Regions from separate parts of the Ralstonia condita genome, predicted to be linked through region 1. Evidence: predicted binding sites of a transcription regulator. Region 1 holds the regulator's gene; each other region holds the start of a gene.
The links. The regulator FNR, encoded in region 1, switches genes on or off when oxygen is low (the NO sensors DNR and NnrR bind a similar motif). The targets are predictions, from matches to a motif close to TTGATNNNNATCAA.
Positions count from the first base shown of each region.

Region 2: a site for FNR is predicted at 2,522-2,535, ahead of R2N03_RS12840 (universal stress protein). Genes of this name have one in related genera too.
Region 3: a site for FNR is predicted at 3,076-3,089, ahead of R2N03_RS00225 (cytochrome C). Genes of this name have one in related genera too.
Region 4: a site for FNR is predicted at 1,214-1,227, ahead of adhP (alcohol dehydrogenase AdhP). Genes of this name have one in related genera too.

Region 1 is NZ_CATYWO010000006.1:176,641-181,634, reverse strand. Features, by position in the region: gene scpB (SMC-Scp complex subunit ScpB) at 1-72, opposite strand, end outside; gene R2N03_RS17910 (sulfite exporter TauE/SafE family protein) at 549-1,292, opposite strand; gene fnr (fumarate/nitrate reduction transcriptional regulator Fnr) at 1,474-2,202, shown strand; gene R2N03_RS17900 (hypothetical protein) at 2,222-2,476, opposite strand; gene R2N03_RS17895 (FixH family protein) at 2,473-2,700, opposite strand; gene ccoG (cytochrome c oxidase accessory protein CcoG) at 2,727-4,196, opposite strand; gene ccoP (cytochrome-c oxidase, cbb3-type subunit III) at 4,193-4,994, opposite strand, start outside.
Region 2 is NZ_CATYWO010000003.1:245,002-249,995, forward strand. Features, by position in the region: gene R2N03_RS12820 (hypothetical protein) at 1-499, shown strand, start outside; gene R2N03_RS12825 (hypothetical protein) at 935-1,561, shown strand; gene R2N03_RS12830 (hypothetical protein) at 1,647-1,868, opposite strand; gene R2N03_RS12835 (acyl-CoA thioesterase) at 1,992-2,435, opposite strand; gene R2N03_RS12840 (universal stress protein) at 2,620-3,054, shown strand; gene R2N03_RS12845 (hypothetical protein) at 3,157-3,546, shown strand; gene R2N03_RS12850 (metal/formaldehyde-sensitive transcriptional repressor) at 3,561-3,833, opposite strand; gene R2N03_RS12855 (nickel/cobalt efflux protein RcnA) at 3,940-4,743, shown strand; gene R2N03_RS12860 (hypothetical protein) at 4,944-4,994, shown strand, end outside.
Region 3 is NZ_CATYWO010000001.1:52,860-57,853, forward strand. Features, by position in the region: gene R2N03_RS00210 (ATP-binding protein) at 1-518, shown strand, start outside; gene R2N03_RS00215 (NUDIX domain-containing protein) at 508-963, shown strand; gene R2N03_RS00220 (c-type cytochrome) at 985-1,605, opposite strand; gene R2N03_RS00225 (cytochrome C) at 1,645-2,985, opposite strand; gene R2N03_RS00230 (DNA gyrase inhibitor YacG) at 3,175-3,381, opposite strand; gene zapD (cell division protein ZapD) at 3,391-4,149, opposite strand; gene coaE (dephospho-CoA kinase) at 4,284-4,898, opposite strand; gene R2N03_RS00245 (prepilin peptidase) at 4,912-4,994, opposite strand, start outside.
Region 4 is NZ_CATYWO010000008.1:79,370-84,363, forward strand. Features, by position in the region: gene sbcB (exodeoxyribonuclease I) at 1-1,136, opposite strand, end outside; gene adhP (alcohol dehydrogenase AdhP) at 1,285-2,307, shown strand; gene R2N03_RS19220 (2-hydroxyacid dehydrogenase) at 2,367-3,362, shown strand; gene R2N03_RS19225 (HD domain-containing protein) at 3,372-4,001, opposite strand; gene R2N03_RS19230 (Crp/Fnr family transcriptional regulator) at 4,157-4,858, shown strand; gene R2N03_RS19235 (MFS transporter) at 4,952-4,994, shown strand, end outside.

The DNA of each region.
Region 1 (4,994 bases):
ATTGACTCGCAACGGGTCCTGCGCACAAATCAGCGCGGTCTCGAGGACGACTTTCGCCTCTTGGGTATTCATCGGGTTGAACGGTTCGTCATTGCTCGCGCGCGGCCGGTCGCCGTCACGCTTGAAGTTTGTCGTTCCGCCGCGACGCACGCGGCATATCTGAATGCATGTCGCCCGCCCGGGCCAAGCGCGCAAACGCCGTGAAGCCTTGCACCGGAACGCAGTGGGTGAGCCCAAAAAAAAGGCCGGAGGAGCGAGTTGATCCGGTGCCAGTCAGGCACCACAAGGGCAATTTCTTCCGCCGCCATAGGGACGGATGCTGCACCGGGCGGCTACCGACAAAGGCTGGGGAGCTGCCCGACTCGACTGTCCAGGGCGGCATTACCACTGGATGGCGTCGCCTGAAGCCGCGCTTGGGATTGTTGATCTGCGCGGAAGGCGAGTCGAATTGCGTCTGATTGTAGGGCAATATCGCCTGGCGCCGCAACCGGGAAGATGCCCGAGTGCCCCGACCGCCCGGCGCCACGGCTGGCATGTCCTTCAACGGCTCACAGGACGAGACAGAAACCGTGTGCGTTAAGCATCTCTGGCAACCAGGCAGCGCACACCAGCCCCCAGGTTCCGAACCCGGTGATGATGACCCCTGCGGCGCCGCGAGCCCATCGCTGGCGGGATAGCCCGCGCAACCAGCCAGCCAGGCCTGACATCATCAGCAGATTCGGCAGCGTACCCGCCCCGAAAGCGAGCATCACCACCGCCCCGGACGCCGCGTTGCCTGCCAGCAACGCAACAGCAAGCGCGCCATAGACCATCCCGCAGGGCACGAGTCCCCAGGCGAGCCCGATGACATACCGTCGAACCAGCGGGTGTGCGGCGCGAAATCCGCCGCCCAACCGGGAGGCCAAGGCCGACAACTTGCCCGACAGGCGGCCCAGCATGCGTTCCAGCCCCGGAGCACGCCATGCATCCCCCGTCGCGCGCAGGAGCAGCAGCAGACCGTACGTCAACAGCAGCGCGCTGGCCAGCGCAAACAGACCACGCTGGATCGGCAGCCATTGCTGGCGCCACACGGTGGCACCAAGCGCCCCCATCGCTGCGCCCAGCGATGCATACGTCGTCAGCCGCCCGGCATGCATGATCACCTGCTCGAACCACAGCCGACGACGCGACACGATACGCACGGAGACCCCGCCCTTCTCCGCGGCGAGTGCGATCCCGCTGCACATCGCCAGGCAATGGACCCCGCCAAGCAGCGCGATCAAGAAAACACTCAGAAGCACAGCGGCACTCATCTTTGTGATGCTCTTTTGATATGGGCTAAGGTTATTGACCGGCTTTCGGGAATTAAGCGCATTTCACGCGATTCACCACATCGGAAACGTCCGATAAGCGCAAGGTCATCGTTATAATAAAGCGCAGCTGCACCATAAGAATTTCCTACTTCACCAACTCGAAAGTCATTCGCCCCCACCCGTGCTTACACGAATCGCACTTTCCGACCAAGCCTCGCGTTGCTCCACTTGTGTACTCGGGCAAATCTGCCTGCCAGTGGGAATGAATTCGGACGATGTACGCAAAATGGATGAGCTGGTGTCGGAGCGCATCCGCGTCAAGAAGGGGCAAACGCTGTATGCCCTCGGCGAACCTCTCGAGGGCGTCTATGGCATTCGTTTCGGTACGCTCAAGACCCACCTCACCCTCGAGGACGGCCGTCATCAGATCACCGGCTTCCATCTGCCGGGCGAGATTGTCGGACTGGATGGCATCGGCGACATGCGGCACGTGTCCGACGCCACTGCCCTGGAAGACACCGAAGTCTGCGTGGTCCGCTATGACCAGTTGCAGCAGCTCTCACGCCGACTCCCTTCGTTGCAGCATCAGTTCCTGCGCCTGATGAGCAAGGAGATCTCACAAGATCACCAGATGCTGCTGACGCTCGGTTCGATGCGGGCCGAAGAGCGTCTGGCCGCTTTCCTGCTCAATCTGTCCAAGCGCTCTGCCCAGCGCGGGTATTCTTCGACGGAGTTCGTGCTGCGCATGAGCCGCGAAGAGCTTGGCAGCTACCTGGGCCTGAAGCTCGAAACCGTCAGCCGCTTGTTCTCGCGCTTTGCCGAGGCGGGTCTGATCCAGATCCGCCAGCGACACGTCAAGCTGATCGACATGGCCGGCCTGCGCCACGTGATGAGCGGCCAGGCCAGCTGAACCGTCTGCCTGCATCCGCTCAAACGAGCGGATGCTCGTGCGCCTCCAACTTGCCGATGCCAGGCGACACATACAGCGTGAGCGCGCTGGATAGGCCACACAGCAGCCAGAACACAAAGAACGACACCGTGTAGACCGCTTCGGCCGACACGGTGATCTGTTCACCAAAAAAGCGCAGGTCTGCCGGATCCACCACCGCGAAGACCACTAGTTCGGCCAGCGCGGCGCTCAAGAACGCCGGCCACAAGATCCACATCAGCAGTCGGCGTTTCATCGGACCTCCCCGTGAGCGGCTTGGGCCGGCACGGTGACGCTCTTCTCCACGACCAGACCGCGCCGCACAACGTTATCCTGGATGACCGGATCGGGATGCGAGATCGCCAGCCAGATGGTGACGCCGCATCCGATCATGGCGACGAGCGGGCCGGCCATGAGCAGCCACGGCCAGGGCTCGCGCCACCACGGCCGGGCTTGAGCGGAAGATTGCGTTGCGTGCATCGTTGCCTCCTGTTGGGGATGCCGCGTCAACGCGGCACGATAAAGCTCGACGGCTCGCGCAGCACGAGACTGTCGCCGTCGCCGTCGCCGTCCGCCTGGATGACGAAACGGATCTTGTGTGAGCCAGGTGGCACGTCGTCGGCTGGACGGCGTACCAGCACCGGCAGCAGCCGATTGGCCGCCGGAGCCAACTCGAGGGTCGTCGATTCTCCGCGACCGCCAAGCACCTGCAGTTCCGGCAGGCCTTCGGCCGTGACGGTGACGCGAACCGGATGTTCAGACGCATTCATCAGCTGCAGGCGATAGACGTTTTCGATCTTGTCGCCATCCACCTCACGCGCCAGCGCACCGCGATCTCGAATCACGTCCACCTTGAGCGGCTTGCGCATCGCCAGCGCGGTCACGAAACCGGTGGTGAGCACCAACATGATCGCGGTATAGATCAGCACGCGGGGGCGCAGCAAATGCCGCCGCGCTTCCTTCGGACTCAACCGATCCCGCATCGCCCGCTCGGATGTGTAGCGGATCAGGCCGCGCGGATAGCGCATTTTGTCCATGACCTGATCGCACGCGTCAATGCAGGCGCCGCAGCCGATGCACTCATACTGCAGGCCCTGGCGGATATCGATACCGGTCGGGCACACCTGCACGCAGATGCTGCAGTCCACGCATGCGCCCAGACCTTGCGCCGCGAAGTCGGCGTTGCGAGAACGGCTGCCGCGCGGCTCGCCACGCTGCGCGTCGTATGTGACGACGTAGGTATCGGGATCCACCATGACGCTCTGGAAGCGTGCGTATGGACACATATACCGACAGACCTGCTCACGCATGAAACCGGCATTGCCCCACGTTGCAAACGCGTAAAAGAGCATCCAGAAGGTCTGCCACGGACCGAGCGAGAGGGTCCACACCTCCATGCCCAACTCGCGGATCGGCGTGAAGAAGCCGACGAACGAGAAGCCGGTCCACAGTGCAATCAGGACCCAGGCTGTATGTTTGGCGGCTTTCAAGCGGAGCTTTCTCGGGCTCCAGCGCTCTCCATCCAGGCGGATACGGGCAAAGCGGTCACCTTCGATATGCCGCTCGATCCACATGAAGATCTCGGTGTAGACCGTCTGCGGACAGGCATAGCCGCAAAACAGCCGTCCCGCGACCGCCGTGAACAGAAAGAGGCCGAGCGCCGACAACACCAGCAGCAGCGTCAGGTAGATCACGTCCTGCGGCCACAGCACCAAACCGAACAGGTAGAACTTGCGCGCACCGAGATCGAACAGAACCGCTTGACGCCCATGCCACTGCAGCCACGGCAGGCCGTAAAAGACGGCCTGCGTCGCCAGCACCAGCCAGACGCGCCAACTCGCGAATGCACCCGTCACCGCGCGCGGATAGATCTTCCGGCGCACCTCATAGAGCATCTGCTCCGTCGGTGCATCTTCGGCGCCCGCCGCCGAAGTGGCGGGCGTCATGGGGCGCCAGGCAGGTTCTTGGTCGCTCATTGCTGGGCGCTCGGGTTAGTGTTCGACAGGCCCCACACGTAGGCAGCCAGCATACGGATCTTCTCAGGCGACAGCAGGTTCTCGTGCGCGGGCATGGTGTTGTCACGACCCTTGAGAATGGTCTCGACGATCGTCGCCTCCGCGCTGCCGTAGAGCCACACGCGGTCGGTCAGATTCGGCGCGCCAATCGCCTGGTTACCCTTGCCTGTGGCTGTGTGGCACGCGGCGCAGACCGTCTTGAAGGTCGGCTCGCCACGCGCTGCCTTGATGGGGTCATACGACAGGCCCGACAGCGAGCGCACATAGTTCGCGACATTGACAGCCTGATTGCCGTCCACCACTGCGGCCAACGATGGCATGACGCCATGGCGGCCCTTGGTGATGGTGGTCAGAATCGTGTCCGGATCCCCGCCGTAGAGCCAATCGGTATCCGTCAGGTTGGGAAAACCCTTCGCACCGGCGGCATCCGAACCGTGGCACTGCGCGCAGTTATTCAGGAACAGGCGCTGGCCGATCTCGCGTGCCTGCGGGTCCGCGGCGATCTGCTTGATATCCATGCTGGCGTAGCGCGCATAGAGCGGACGTACCTTCGCATCGGCTTCCGCACGCTGCGCAGCCAACTCACCGCGCGTGGAAAAGCCCAGCACGCCGCCGAATGAACCCAGGCCCGGGTAGAGGATCAGGTACGACAAGGCGAAGATGCACGACAGCAGGAACATCCACATCCACCAGCGAGGCAGCGGGTTGTTCAGTTCACGCAGATCGCCGTCCCACACGTGGCCCGTGTCCTCGCCGGCG
Region 2 (4,994 bases), on a different contig from region 1:
CATGTGCGGAGAGGACTGCGCTGCAAGGCAGCTAGCGTTGCTGCTTTCCTGCGCATTGGTGGGCGCCATCTTGGTGTTCGCGACTTGCCTTGCGTTGCAAGTCAAGCGGAGCCGTATTGCTGTTTGGACCGTCACCCTTGGCGCCGAACTGATCATCACTCTCGTGGCGGCGATGGGCGCTTACATCCATAAGTTGCGAGAGGAGAACGCATACTTCTATAGCATTCGCGAGATACAACCGGAGTCAGATTTCTACCTAACGGTCGTCGCCAAAGAAGATGTGCAGGCATATGCGTTTCACGCCCCCGAGAATCGGGAGACGTCGATCCTCATTAAACAATGGGAACGCTGTACATCCGGAGGACCAGCGGAGGGGCGAACCCAAATCCACTGCCGATCGGGGTATGGCTGGGTGGATCGCGCTGTGCTGCTCAAGAAGTTTGCCTTCGTTCACGATCCTCGCTTGCGCTATGACGAAAGCGAGGACCGCTCAAAATGAGAAGCGCTGGCCTAGCGTTGCTGTTTCTTGCCGTTGGACTTGCCACAACGTGGGTCGCTCTAAAGGTCGGCAGTCAGATGTCATATCGGCTTCCCTTCAAGCTTGTACCTCGTAACAGAGGAGGTTGCTATGAAATCGGCCCTTGCTGGCTGCCGTGGTGGGCGATTGTTCTTCTGCTTGGATATTTGCTTGGCCCCACATTGATATTTGCCATAACGGGTTGGGCAAGCGCGCGTCCCGGCACCGGTGCACTGCGAGTATGGCGCCGACTATTAGCGCTGGTCATTGGGACGAGTTTGTTTTTTTTGTCGGATACGCGCTCCAACCCTGAAAAGACGGACAACTCAAAAGCATCCCCTACGCCTTAAACCCAACCGAAAAGCGCGGACTACGTATAAGTGCGCGACTCCAAGAAGATTCTTTTTTGGAGGTTGATTGAAGCGAGCTCTGACGTTAATAAGTTTCGTGTTCGCCGGGTTCGTAACCGCCACGATCGTCATACGCATCATGACGGCTTTTGACCACAACCCTGGGTGCGGATTGGATTGTGCGAGCCCCGACCTTGAAGCCGCGGGTGTCGCAACTGTTTTGGCATTCCCGATATTTGGTTTTTCCCTCACCCGCAAAAGAGGCTTTACGACACGTCGAATAGCGGTCACGTTGGCGACAGTGATGACAGTGGTGATTCTTGCCGCCGTCTTCCACTACGGCTTTAATCTACACACACGGTATCTCCGAGCAGAAGCAGCAAGACCCGTACAGCCGGACCTGGATTTCATGTATATGGCGATTTCGACCCGGGATGTTCAAACGTACACCGAACTCAAGAATGGTCAGCGTCTACCTGCCGGCGTGATTTCTCAATGGCAACGTTGTGCAATTGGCGGCGCGTCGTGTAGCAAACAACCCAGGCAAGCACACATGCTATGCAAAAGCGGGGAGGTTTTCGTCAATGAAGCCGACTGGAAATACTTCTCGCTGATTCCAAAAGAGAATGCCTTTGGAGCGATTCCCCTGAAATCGATGAAGCTATGCGCGCCCGACAATTGGGCTGAACCATAAGGCTTCTGCAGGCTCCACCGTTCAATAAAAACAAAAACCCCGCCAACCGGCGGGGTCCCCCAAATCCTTTTGAGCCTGCAAGCAATCAGGCCTGCGGGGCAGCCCCATCTTCGGGAGCCGCCTCGGCGCCTTCGGCCTTGGCTTCGTCCTTCTTTTCCAGCATCTCTTCCAGCGCGCCCGCGCCCTTGAAACCGGCGACGGCGGCGACTGCCTTAGTCAGCAGGCCGGCATCCGGATCGACTTTCTCGGCGGCTTCGACGGCGGCGACGGCGCCGGCGATCTTGCCCACTTCATCCAACAGTCCCATGGTCACCTCCGCGTGATTGAACGGGAGAGCCATCTTCCCACCGGGAAGGGGCGGGAGCGCAAACAAAGTTAAAAACTTTTACAGGGGAGTTCGTTTGCGTGGGCGGTGCGTCACGCCATGCCGTCACTCGGCCGGTGCATCGGCGGGGGCAGTGATGAGCGCCGCCAGACGCTGGCGCGCGCTGTCGCTGATGGGTGTCGAATGGCGCGTGGCCACGTCGATCTGCACGATCACCGACTGCGACGTCGCGGCGCAGCGGCCGTTCTGGAACAGGGCCTGCTCGAGCTTGACCGAGCTGCGCCCGATTCTCGCCACGCGCGTGCCGATCTGCACCGAGCCCGGCCAGAGGATTTCGTTGCGGAAGTCGAGCACGAGCTGCGCGATGACGAACTCGCACCCCGGCGCGGCCAGCGGGTTGTCCGGCGAGAACAGCATCTCGACGCGCCCGGTTTCCAGGTAGGTGGCGAAGACGGCGTTGTTGATGTGGCCCTGGCGGTCGGTGTCGCCGTAGCGGAGCTTGTCGGTGGCCTGGAGCGGGTAATCGGCGAGGGATGGCGTGGCAGTCATTTGCGGCGCAAAGTCGGGATAGGTGGTGCATTCTGCCTGTGTTCCTGTGCAACCGCTGATGGCGCTGCGGCACCAGGCCGCTCGGGTTGACTCGTATCAACGCGCCACATTCAGCAGGCTTTACGTTAGAAGTTAACACCGACCGCACATCCGGCGCGGGCGGCAGACATGGCAAGGAGGCCACATGAAGACCCTGGTACTGGCAACGGACGGATCGAGCTATTCCGACGCGGCGGCACGCTGTATCGCGGACAAGACGCTGTTCGGCAGCGACGTGACCGTGCATGTCGTCCACTGCATGCCGGACTTGTCCGGCGATATCCGGTCCCTGGTCGGCAAGGCGGAGGTGGATGCCTGGTACGCGGAGGAGAGCGCCGGTGCCATGCGCTCTGTCTGCACGATCCTGACCGAGGCGGGCATGCCGTTCGAGCAGCACGCGCTGGTCGGATTTCCGCCCGAACGCATCATTGAGCACGCCAAGCACGCAGGCGCGGCGGCCATCGTGATGGGCTCGCACGGACGGGGGGTGTTCGTGGAAGCGATTATGGGGTCGGTGGCGGGGCGCGTGGTGGCGCACGCGGAATGCCCCGTGCTGCTGGTCAAGGCCCCTAAGGCGTAGCTTGACGGCGGGATCCTCCCCGCATGCATGGCGATCCGCTGGCGGGCGCAGCGACATGGTCTAGGATGTAGGCACCTTTCGTCACATCCTGGAGGACACACCATGCCGCATTCCCGTGGTCTTGCGCTCGCCCTGGCGGGTGCCGCGCTGCTGGGCACCGCCACGCCGTCGTTCGCGTACTTCCGCAACGTGCTGGCCAGCACCATCATCGGCTCGATGAGCCAGACCGAACTGCAGTCGTTTACCAAGGCGATCGGCAACACGCTGGTCAACGCGGCCGACAATACCCCCGCGCAATGGACCTGGCCCGCAAAGGGCAGGCTGCCGGCCATCGAAGCGACCATCACGCCGCTGGAGAGCAAGACCGACGCCGGCCAATCGTGCCGTCGCCTGCAAAGCGAGCTGAGCCGCGGCAGCAGCAAGGAGCAATGGACAGCGTGGCTGTGCAAGCAGCCCAGCGGCGAGTGGAAGCTGCGCCCGCTGGCGCAATAACGCGCCGCGCCAGCCTATTTCAGATACGACTTGATCACCTGGAGCACGGCGCTCAGGTCTTCCTGGCGCTGCGCCTCAGCCGGCTGCTTGACCAGATGGTCGGTCAGATGGCCTTCGATGACGGCCGCCATCAGCCCGTTGACCGCACCGCGAATCGCAGCGATCTGCTGCAGCACCGCGGTGCAATCCCCTTCTTCTTCGAGTTGTTTTTCCAGGGCAGCCGCCTGCCCCTGGATACGCCGCACGCGTGCCAGCAGCTTGGCTTTGTCGCGAATGGTATGGGCCATGGATGGGCACTCGGTTTGGGGTGGTTGACGTGCGGAAAGTATCACGCGTGATACTAGGGGGGAGTATACTGCCGCCACCTTGAATTGCCTATCGCCTCGCGATCTCATGACCTCGTTCACGACCCTCCTGCAGCAAGGCAATGCCTGGCTGTTCGTTCCCAGCGCCATCCTTCTTGGCGCACTCCACGGCCTCGAGCCCGGACATTCCAAGACGATGATGGCGGCGTTCATCGTCGCCATCCGGGGCACGCTCACGCAGGCGGTGCTGCTCGGGTTGTCGGCAACGGTCTCGCACACGGCGGTCGTGTGGGCGGTGGCCATGGCCGGTCTGTACTTCGGCCGCAACTGGAATGCGGAAACGACGGAGCCGTACTTCCAGGTGGTGTCGGCGGTGCTCATCATTGGCGTGGCGGCGTGGATGGTCTGGCGCACTTGGCGGAGCACGCACAGCCACGATCATGACCACGACCACGGGCATGACCACGGCCATGGTCACGAAGCGCTGAAGCTTGCCTCAGGCGAGTACCAGGACGCCCATGAGCGTGCGCATGCCGATGACATCCGCCGCCGCTTCGCCCACCGCGACGTGACGACGGGCCAGATCATCGTGTTCGGCCTCACTGGCGGCCTGATGCCGTGTCCGGCGTCGATCACGGTGCTGCTGCTGTGCCTGCAGTTCAAGAAGATCACGCTGGGTGCCGCACTGGTGCTGTGCTTCAGCATCGGTCTGGCACTGACCTTGGTGGCCTCCGGCGCACTGGCCGCACTCAGCGTGAAGCATGTCTCGCGCCGCTGGGGCGGCTTTGGCGAGTTCGCACGCAGGGCGCCATACCTGTCTGGCGCGCTGATCACGCTGGTGGGTGTGTATGTGGGCTGGCAAGGCGTGGCAGGACTGATGCGGATGGCGTGACAGGAGCACGACGCTGCATCCGTTTCCTGGCGGCCTGCGTATATGGCGGTACAGGTTGGCGCACGATCTTTCTCGCAGATGCGGTGTCAGGTGTGCATCCGTGACGCGACCAACCTGCAGGATCGCGGCGGCAAGACGCCGTCAGCGACCTCATGGACGCCGTCTCCGGACGGCATATTCCCCCGCTCAAGGAGTTCATCATGGACACACGCCGCGCTTCGCCCCTTTCCCGCAAACTGTCGCTGAAGGTA
Region 3 (4,994 bases), on a different contig from region 1:
AGGATGATCTGGCCGATCTGGGCGATATCGTCGAGCAGCTTTCGACGCGCCCCGAGCGCTTCGCGATCTTCTGCGATGACCTTTCGTTCGAAGAGGGCGAATCGGGCTACAAGGCGCTGAAGTCTGCGCTGGACGGCTCGGTGGCAACGCAATCAGACAACGTGCTGATCTACGCGACGTCCAACCGGCGCCATCTGCTGCCGGAATACATGAAGGACAACGAAACCTATCAGCACACGTCTGACGGCGAAATCCATCCGGGCGAAGTGGTGGAAGAGAAGATCTCGTTGTCGGAGCGCTTCGGACTGTGGCTGTCGTTCTACCCGCCCAAGCAGGACGAATACCTGACCATTGTCGGCCACTGGCTCCGGCATTTCGGCTGCAGCGACGAGGACATCGCCGCTGCACGTGGCGACGCGCTGGTCTGGGCGCTCGAGCGTGGCTCGCGTTCGGGCCGCGTGGCATGGCAATTTGCCCGCGACTGGGGCGGCAAGCATGGGCGGCAGCATGTCGACTGACAATCTGACGCAAGTGCCACCCACGCACACGCCCGACGGCCGCAAGATCACCGAAGTGGCCGTTGGCGTGCTGGTGCAGCCGGACGGCCAGTTCTTGCTGGCCCAGCGTCCAGAAGGCAAGCCTTACGCGGGCTACTGGGAATTTCCTGGCGGCAAGCTTGAAGCGGGCGAATCGGTGGAAGCCGCGCTCACGCGTGAGCTGAAGGAAGAGCTCGATGTGACGCTGCGCACTTGCACGCCGTGGCACACCATCGAGCATGATTATCCGCACGCGTACGTGCGCCTGCATTTCTGCAAGGTGACGGCGTGGGAAGGCACGCTGCGCGCACTGGAAGGCCAGGAATTCGCCTGGCAGACGTTGCCGATCAACGTGGAACCGGTACTGCCGGCCACGCTGCCGGTGTTCGAGTGGATGCGCGCGGAAGACGCCGCTGCGTCTGCCTAGTCTTCCCGTCTCTCCAGGGATCTACTGCGCTTGCAGAAAGGCGGCAACCGCCTGTGCCTGCTCGTCCGTCAACGTGTGAGCAACGGCGCTCATCACTGGCGCATTGGCGCGCGTGCCGTTCTTGAAGACGCTGATCTGCCGCAACAGGTACGTCTCGTGCTGACCGGCCAGACGCGGATAGATATCGTTGCCCTGCGCGTGCGCGCCGTGGCAAGACGCACAGGCGGGCACGCCCTCGGCCGGCAGGCCGTGTTCGAAGATGGTCTTGCCGCGCGCCATCAGTGCCGGATTTCCCGCCTGGCCCGCAGGCGCTGTCTGGCGCGCGTAGTACTCAGCCAGTGAGGCGATGGTGGCATCGTCCAGCTGCGAGGCAATGCCCCACATGAAGGCCTGCGCGTCGGTCTCGCCGCGACCGCGGTTGCGAAAGCCCTTCAGCTGCGCTTCCAGATAGTGCGGAACCTGCGCGTCCAGGCGCGGGAACATGGGCGACCCGCTGGTGCCGTGCGCGCCGTGGCAGGACGCGCACAATTGCTCAGCAAGCCTCTCGCCGTCTTGTGCGGTGGCGGCGCCGGACCAACCCAAGGCCGCGAGTGCGACGAGACCTGCAAGCCAGGCTGGGCCGGATCGATGCAATCCCTTCATCACGTGTTCCCCCCTTCTGTCGTTGATCCGACCAGGCAGCTAGAACATGAACCAGCCGAGCAGATAGATCGTGTTGTTGTTGATCGCGTTGCGCCCGTTGCCGTCGTAGTTGGCGTGGGCGCCGTTGAACTTGAGGTACCACGTGTACTGCAGCGCCAGCTTGATCTGGGGATGCGGCAGATAATCCAGCTCGAAGATCACGCCCTGGGTATCCGGCCGGCCATTGGCGCTGCCGGTGACGGGCGCCGGGGCGTAGAGGCCGGGGTCGGCGTCGCCGGTGGTTGAGAAGTAGGCCAGGGTGGCGCCGTATTTGCGCTGGTAGTAATACGACGCCTTCGCCTTGAATGTATTGAGATGATCCGTCGGGTTGGCCGGCGTCGGACCGGCCCCGATGCCGCCGCTTGGGAAGCTGGCGCGCCAGTCCTGATGCTCATAGATCCACGCCATCTGTGCGGTGAACGTGTGCGTCATCGTCAGATACTGGTACTGGGCATCGAGCGCATAGTCCTGGAAGCGGTCGGTGGGCGTACCGGGCATCGTGTTGTCCGGATACCGGTTGGCCAGCAGCCCGAAGGTGCCGACCATCATCGAATGCGGCCCCCACTCCTGGTTGTAAGCCACACGCCAGTACGGATTGGCTCCGCTCAGGCGCGCCACGCCGCCTGGCGTGGCGGTATCCTGGCCGGCCCGGAATACCGAGAAGGCCTGGTCCGCAGTCCGGTAGGCGCCGAACTCTGCGTAAAGATGGCGTTGCCAGAAGGCATACGCACTTGCCCCCACCACCTGTTGCGCCAGGCTCCCGTCGATGAGCGTCCCGGCCAGCGGCGGCACGCCGACGGTGGGCGACGCGTACGGATAACCGAAGGCGGGGCTGCTGTTCCAGGCGTCGGATACCGTCGGGTTGTTGTTAACCGTGATGCCGTAGATGAAGTCGACGTCCTCCCGCGTCAGGTGCCATGCGGCCCGGATGTCGGTGTTGTCCAGGGCGCTGTGGTGGGCGATGCCGTCGTAAGACCACTGCGCGAAGGCGCCGACTGGCCCGGCAATGCGTCCCGCATAAAACAGGCTGAGCTGCTGGGGGACGGTATCGCCGTCGCGCACGAAATCGTAATTCTGTTGATCGACCGTCCGGGTGTTGGTGCGCGAGATCTGCACCATGCCCGAAATCGGGATCGTGCTCTTGTTGGACAGCGTATAGCCGGTCATCTTGAAGAACCGGCCAAAGGGGGTCAGTTCCGGGAAGCTTACGTGGCAAGCCATGCAGGCCATGCCGGTCTGTCTGGCGAACGCCGGCACCGCAGAGGCCTCTCTTGGCACGCCAAGCGCAACGCAGAGCAGCAGCCAAACAAGCGCATTGAGCGCCGTCGTCGACCGTTGCATGGTGCCCCCCTCTTTTTGTTGTGGTTCACCGTCTCACCTCATCAATAAAGATGACGCGGCTGATTTCGTCAACGTGCGAACTGGGTCACGCTGACGTGGATCAAGACCGGCCAGCCAAGGTGGTATCGCGGCTGAGGGGAGCGAGAGGGCGGGACGGCCTACTGCATGGTGCAACGCACCGGGGGAGTGTCAATTGAGCTTGCCGCTGGTGTCGCCGCCCGGCGCTTCGGGCGGCAGGTCGTCGTCTTCGACCACGGGGATGGTGTACTGCTCGGCCGCCCAGGCGCCCAGATCAATCTGCTTGCAGCGCTCGGAGCAGAACGGCCGGTAACGGCTTTCCGGTACCCACGGCACGGGTTTGCCGCAGGTCGGGCATTTGACGGTCTTCGCGTTCATTGCAAACGTCTAGAAATTGCAGAGCTTGAGCTGGAACGGAATATCGGCGTCGACCGGCTTGGGGCGCAGGTCGCCATCCTGCTGGGTAAAGCGTACCCAGAGCATGTACTTGTTGGCGCTGATCTCAGGGATGAAGCCCAGCGCAGCATCGTCCAGGCGCACCTGCATGAGTTGGTAGACGCGCCCCGACAGCATCTGTTGATAGCTTCCGGCGGTAGCAATGACCTTGCCACTCTGGCCCGACTCGCGCAGCAGGCGCAGCACGATCATCGTCGCGTCACGCAGCGGTACCAGGGGCTGCGCCCATTTGATAATGTCGGCGCGGCGGCGTTCCGCAGGGTGATGCTGCCACGCAAAATACGCCGGCAGGTCAAATTCGCAGGTACCACCGGGAATGATCGCGCGGCTGCGGATGCTGGTCAGCCATTCGTTGTCGGCGATGAGCTGTCCGGCCTTGCCGTGCGTGGCGGTGAGATTGCCCGAGGCGGTTTCCAGCTCGCTGATGACGCCGTCGAGCGCGTCTTGATCGATCTGCGGGTTAGCGCGCAGCGCAGTCAGCGTCTGGCGCTGGCGGTCGAGCTCTTTCAGCAGGTCGGACTTGAGATCGGCGCGGCCCGCCACGTCGACGATCTCGAACAGCGTGGTCAGCGCCACATGGTGCTGCAGCGGATGTTCCTGCACGAGAAAGAAATCCAGCCGCTCGAACAGATCTTCGAGGCGCAGCAGCGTCCGAATGCGTTCGTTGAAGGGATATTCGTACAGGATCAAAACTTGGTGCCCGGTTTGCTGGCCTGCTGGCGTATGTGGCCCCGAAGCCCATTTGGCTTCGATCTGCCCGCATTCTATGCGAGACCCTCGCTCATCACAATGCAAAGGGCTGTGACATCCGCTTTCAGGGCGGTTCAATCCGACCGATAGGCTTGGTCCAGACGGTCGATCTGCGGCTGCAAGTCCGCCAGCGCTCCGCTGTTGTCGATCACGTCGTCCGCGGCTTCCAGGCGCGCTTCACGGCTGGCCTGCCGGGCCACGATAGCCTCGACCTGCGCGCGTGGCAGGCCATTGCGGGCGATCACGCGGGCAATCTGCATCTCGACCGGACAGTCGACGACCAGGATGCGCTCGACAAGGCTGCGCCAGCTTTGATGGCCGGTAAGGGACTCCACCAGAAGCGGTACGACGTAGACGAGGTACGGAGATGCGCCGGATGCTTGCGCGGCGGCTCCGCGTGACAAGGCAATCTCGCGGATCAGCGGATGCGTGATCTGCTCCAGCCGTGTCTTGGCGGTAGCGTCGGAAAAGGCGAGGGCGCGCATGGCGTCGCGATCCATCGCGCCGTCCGGACGCAGGATGCCGGGGCCGAAGGTTTCGACCAGCTTGGGGATGGCAGCCCCGCCGGGCGCGGTGATCTCGTGGGCGATGGCATCGGTGTCGACGATGGCGGCGCCGCGCTCGGCAAGACGGTCCGCCACATAGCTCTTGCCGCTGCCGATGCCGCCAGTCAGGCCAATCACGCGCATGTTACCGACACCCTCAAGGGGCAAGCCCGGGAGCCAGCCCCGTCAGCACGATCAGCTGCGGGCCCGCCAGCAGTGCGATCACGCCCGCGCCGGCAA
Region 4 (4,994 bases), on a different contig from region 1:
CGCAGCTCGTTGAGCAGGCGGCGATCATCGTTGCCGACAAATCCGCCGTACAGGTTCTGGTCGACGTCTTCGATCGGCTCCAGTTCGCGGGCGTATACCTGACGCCACGTTTCGCGCATGTCGGGCGCGCCCTGCGCGATGGCGGCATGGCGTTCGATCGTGGCGAAGTCGATGCCCCAGCGTTCTGCCTGCGCGGGCTGCAGCGTCTTCATGTTGCTGATGACGATGGGCGACTTGTTGATGTGGATCGACTTGATCGGCAGCCGCGTGGTGCCTTCTGCCAGATCGGCTGTGCGCGTGAACATGCGCTCGCGGATCGTTGCCACATCCATGTGAAACAGCTCGGACGGGTCGAACGCCAGATCCCACACGATCAGTTCGTTCTTGTTGGTCGGATGACCACCCAGCGGCCACACCACGGCCATGCAACCGCGCTCGACGCCGTACATGCCGGAGATATGCAGCAGCGGCCGCGGCGCATCGCCGATCTCGGCCACCACGCGGTCTTTCTTGCGCAGCGCCAGGCAGAAATCGAACAGGCGCGGCTGCGCGTTGCGAATCAGACGCGCCAGCGCGATCGTCGCGCGCACGTCGGACACCGCATCGTGCGCCGCCTCGTGCACCAGGCCATTGGCCTTGGACAGATGCTCCAGCTTGAAGCTCGGCCGGCCGTCTTCATGCGTGGGCCATTGAATGCCTTCCGGGCGCAGCGCCCACGTGGTGCGCACCACGTCGAGCAGATCCCAGCGCCCGCATTCGTTCTGCCACTCGCGTGCGTACGGGTCGATCAGGTTGCGCCAGAACAGGTGGCGCGTCACCTCGTCATCAAAACGAATGGTGTTGTAGCCGACGCCGATGGTGCCGGGCGTACCGAGTTCGCGCTCGATGGCCTGCGCGAAACGGTATTCCGGAATGCCTTGCCGGGCGCACTGCTGCGGGGTGATGCCGGTGATGAGGCACGACACCGGATCGGGCAGCCAGTCGTTGGACGGCTGGCAGAACAGTTCGACCGGCTCGCCGATCTCGTTCAGCTCGGCATCGGTGCGGATGCCGGCAAACTGCGCGGGGCGATCACGGCGCGGCACGGCGCCGAACGTTTCGTAGTCGTGCCAGAGAAAGGTGGGAGTGACAGGCAAGGCAGCAGCTCGCTCGAAAACACTGAAGATGCCGGCATGCTAACAGTGTTGCCCATCCCGCACGCCCTCCTCGGCGGTTGACTCACATCAATCCGCCCCCGCCAGGCGTCGACCAGACTGGTATCTCCCCCCAACCAGGAGATGTCTCATGGCCCAGTCGATGAAAGCCGCGGTAGTCCATGCGTTTGGCGAACCCTTGCGCATTGAGGAAGTGCCGGTTCCCACACCTGGGCGCGGGCAGATTCTTGTCAAGATCGCGGCCTCGGGCGTCTGCCACACGGACCTGCACGCCGCCGATGGCGACTGGCCCGTCAAGCCAAGCCTGCCCTTCATCCCCGGGCACGAAGGGGTCGGTTATGTGGCAGCCGTGGGCGAAGGCGTGACCGCCGTCAAGGAAGGCGACCGCGTAGGCGTGCCCTGGCTCTACACCGCCTGCGGCCACTGCGAGCACTGCCTGAGCGGCTGGGAAACCCTCTGCCACGAGCAGCAAAACACCGGCTACTCCGTCAACGGCGGCTATGCCGAATACGTACTGGCCGATCCGAACTACGTCGGCCATCTGCCCGCGCAGGTCAGCTTCGAAGAGATCGCACCCATCCTCTGCGCGGGGGTGACCGTCTACAAAGGCATCCGCATGACCGATACGCGGCCCGGCCAGTGGATCGCCATTTCCGGCATTGGCGGGCTGGGGCACGTGGCGGTGCAATACGCAATCGCCATGGGCCTGCACGTGGTGGCCGTCGACGTGGCGCCAGAGAAACTTGCGCTCGCGCGCGAGCTGGGCGCCAAGCTGGTCGTCGATGCCTCCCAGCAAGACCCGGCGGCCGTGATTCAGAAAGAGATCGGCGGTGTGCACGGCGTGCTGGTGACGGCGGTGTCGCGCAGTGCCTTTGCGCAAGCGCTGGGCATGGTGCGGCGCGGCGGGACGATCTCGCTCAATGGGCTGCCGCCGGGCGATTTTCCGCTGCCGATCTTCTCCACGGTGCTCAACGGCATCACAGTGCGCGGTTCGATTGTCGGCACGCGGCGTGATCTGCAAGAGTCCCTGGAGTTTGCCGCCGAGGGGTTGGTACGCGCCCACATTCACCGCGACAAGCTCGACAACATCAACCAGGTGTTCGCCGACCTAAAGGCCGGCAAGGTGGATGGCCGCATCGTCTTGACGCTCTGAGTGCCGCCACCCGGCGGTGCGAGTAAGCTGCAGGCATCACGTCCGCTTGCCCCACCGCCATGCGCATCCTCTTTTTCAGCAGCCACCGTTACGACGAAGACAGCTTCCGCGCCTCACTCGCGCGCGGCGGTCATAGCTTCGACCTCGTTTTCCAGCGCGCGCACCTTGAAGCGCAAACGGCGCCCCTCGCAGCGGGCTTTGAAGCGGTGTGCCCGTTCGTGAATGATTGCCTCGATGCGGAGGTGCTCGAAGCGCTGGCAGCGGGGGGTACGCGGCTGATCGCGCTGCGCTCGGCAGGCTTCAACCATGTCGACCTGCCCGCCGCTCAGCGCCTGGGGCTGACGGTGGTACGCGTGCCGGCGTATTCGCCGCACGCGGTGGCCGAACATGCGGTCGGCATGATCCTCACGCTCAACCGGCGGCTGCACCGTGCCTGCAACCGCACGCGCGAAGGCGATTTCTCATTGGATGGATTGCTGGGCTTCGACCTGGCGGGCAAGACCGTCGGCGTGGTCGGCACGGGGCAGATCGGGCAGGTGTTCGCACGCATCATGGCGGGTTTCGGTTGCCGGCTGCTCGCGTTCGATCCGTTTCCGCAGGCGTCGCTGTCTGCGCTTGGCGTGACCTACGTGCCGCTGCCCGATCTGCTGGCGCAGTCCGATATCGTCAGCCTGCACTGCCCGCTCAACGCCGATACGCATCACCTGATCGACGCCAGCGCGCTGGCGAGCATGAAGCCGGGCGCCATGCTCATCAACACAAGCCGCGGCGGCCTGGTCGACAGCCCCGCGCTGATCGACGCCCTCAAGACCGGTCAGCTCGGCCACCTCGGGCTGGACGTGTACGAAGAAGAGGCCGATCTGTTCTTCGAAGACCGCTCCGCCGACGTGCTGCAGGATGACGTGCTGGCGCGGCTGCTGAGCTTTCCCAACGTCATCGTGACCGCGCATCAGGCGTTCTTCACACGCGAGGCGCTGGCGGGCATTGCCGACACCACGCTCGCCAACGTGGCGGCGTGGGCGGCAGGCGCGCCCGTCAATGTGGTGAAGGCCTAGGCCGGCACATCACGCTGCCGCGGCCTTCGGCTGCGATAGTTCGCTCTCCCCTTCCTTCACGTAGATGGAGTTACGCGGCTTGGCCAGCACGCGGCGCACCATCGGCTCGAAGAACGACAGCGGCAGGTTGTCGTAATCGGGCATGAAGGCGGCGGCGTCGTACTTGGCGCAGAACTCGGCGGTGCGCTCAAACAGCTCGGGCTGGCTGCGGTACTGCTCGCGCAGGTTGCGGTCGAGCCCCAGATGGTGGAAGAAGTAATAGCCCTGGAAGATGCCGTGCTTCTCGACCATCCACAGGTTTTCGGGGCTCACGAACGGCTTGAGGATGGCCGCGGCGATGTCCGGGTGGTTGAAGCTGCCCAGCGTATCGCCAATATCGTGCAGCAGCGCGCAGACCACGTATTCCTCGTCGCGGCCGTCGCGGTGGGCGAGCGTGGCGGTTTGCAGGGAATGCGCGAGACGATCGATCGGGAAGCCGCCGCAATCGCCGTCGAGCAGCTTCAGGTGCGCGAGCACACGGTCGGGCAATGCGCGGGCAAAGGGCATGAATTCGGCCGAGATGGCGGCCCAGTCCTCGCGCGTGCCGTGCTCCATGTGGGAAAACGTCGCGCGGGGCGCAGTGTGTTGCGGATCGGTCATTGGGGGGTGTCTCCTTCGTCGCCAGAGGGTCGCGTCGGTGCCGCGTCGTGTCAGCCGTCTTCGCGCAGCTTGTGGGGCATTCTCTGCCCGGCGCTTGCGCACAGACTGTCAAGCGTTTGACAATGCATCCTCCCCTTTCGCCGCATCCTGCCACCATGCCTGCCGGAGCGCCCCATACCGCCCCCGCCCCGAACCCGGCGCAACTCGCGCAGGGCTGGCTGCGTGGGGCGCCAGCCGAGCTGCTGGCGGAGATCGCGCCCAGCGCCCGCCTGGTCACGTACCCCGATGGCGAGTGCATCCATCCGCACGGCGGCCCCGCGCAGGGCATGTTCCTGATCGTGCGGGGGCGCGTGCGCATCAGCCGCACGACCGATGGCGGCAGCGAACTCGTCTACGGCGTGCTGCGCGCTGGCGAATGGTTTGGCGAGATTGCCCTCATCGACGGCGGCGGCCGTACGCACAGCGCACATGCGCAGGGGCCGACCACCCTCATCCTGCTCGGCAGCGCCACATTTGCGCGTGTGGTGTCTGCCTACCCGGCCGGCATGTGGGCGCTGATGCAGCAGCTCTGCCAGCGCATCCGGCTGATCTTCGACGAGTTCGAGCATGCCAGCGAAATGCCCGCCGATGCGCGCCTCGCCCAGCGCCTGCTGCAGCTCGCCCGCGCCGGCGACGGGCGCACCGTGGCGGCCAGCAACGAGGAGCTGGGTCGCATGCTCGCGCGATCCCGCCAGACGATTTCCAAGTATCTGCAGGCCTGGCAACGCGAGGGGTGGGTCCGATGCCACTATCGCGCGGTGGAAATCGTGGATGCGCCGGCACTCCGCGCGCTGATCGGCACCCCCGCCGCGCGATGAACGCACCCCACCTCAGCGGCACGCGCAACCGGACACCCGCCGCTAGAATTTCCGCACGTCACGCAGGCCTGCCGCCACATCGCTCCCCCTCCCATGACACGCTCTCTCTCGCCGGCATCGCCTGAAGGCCGGCGCC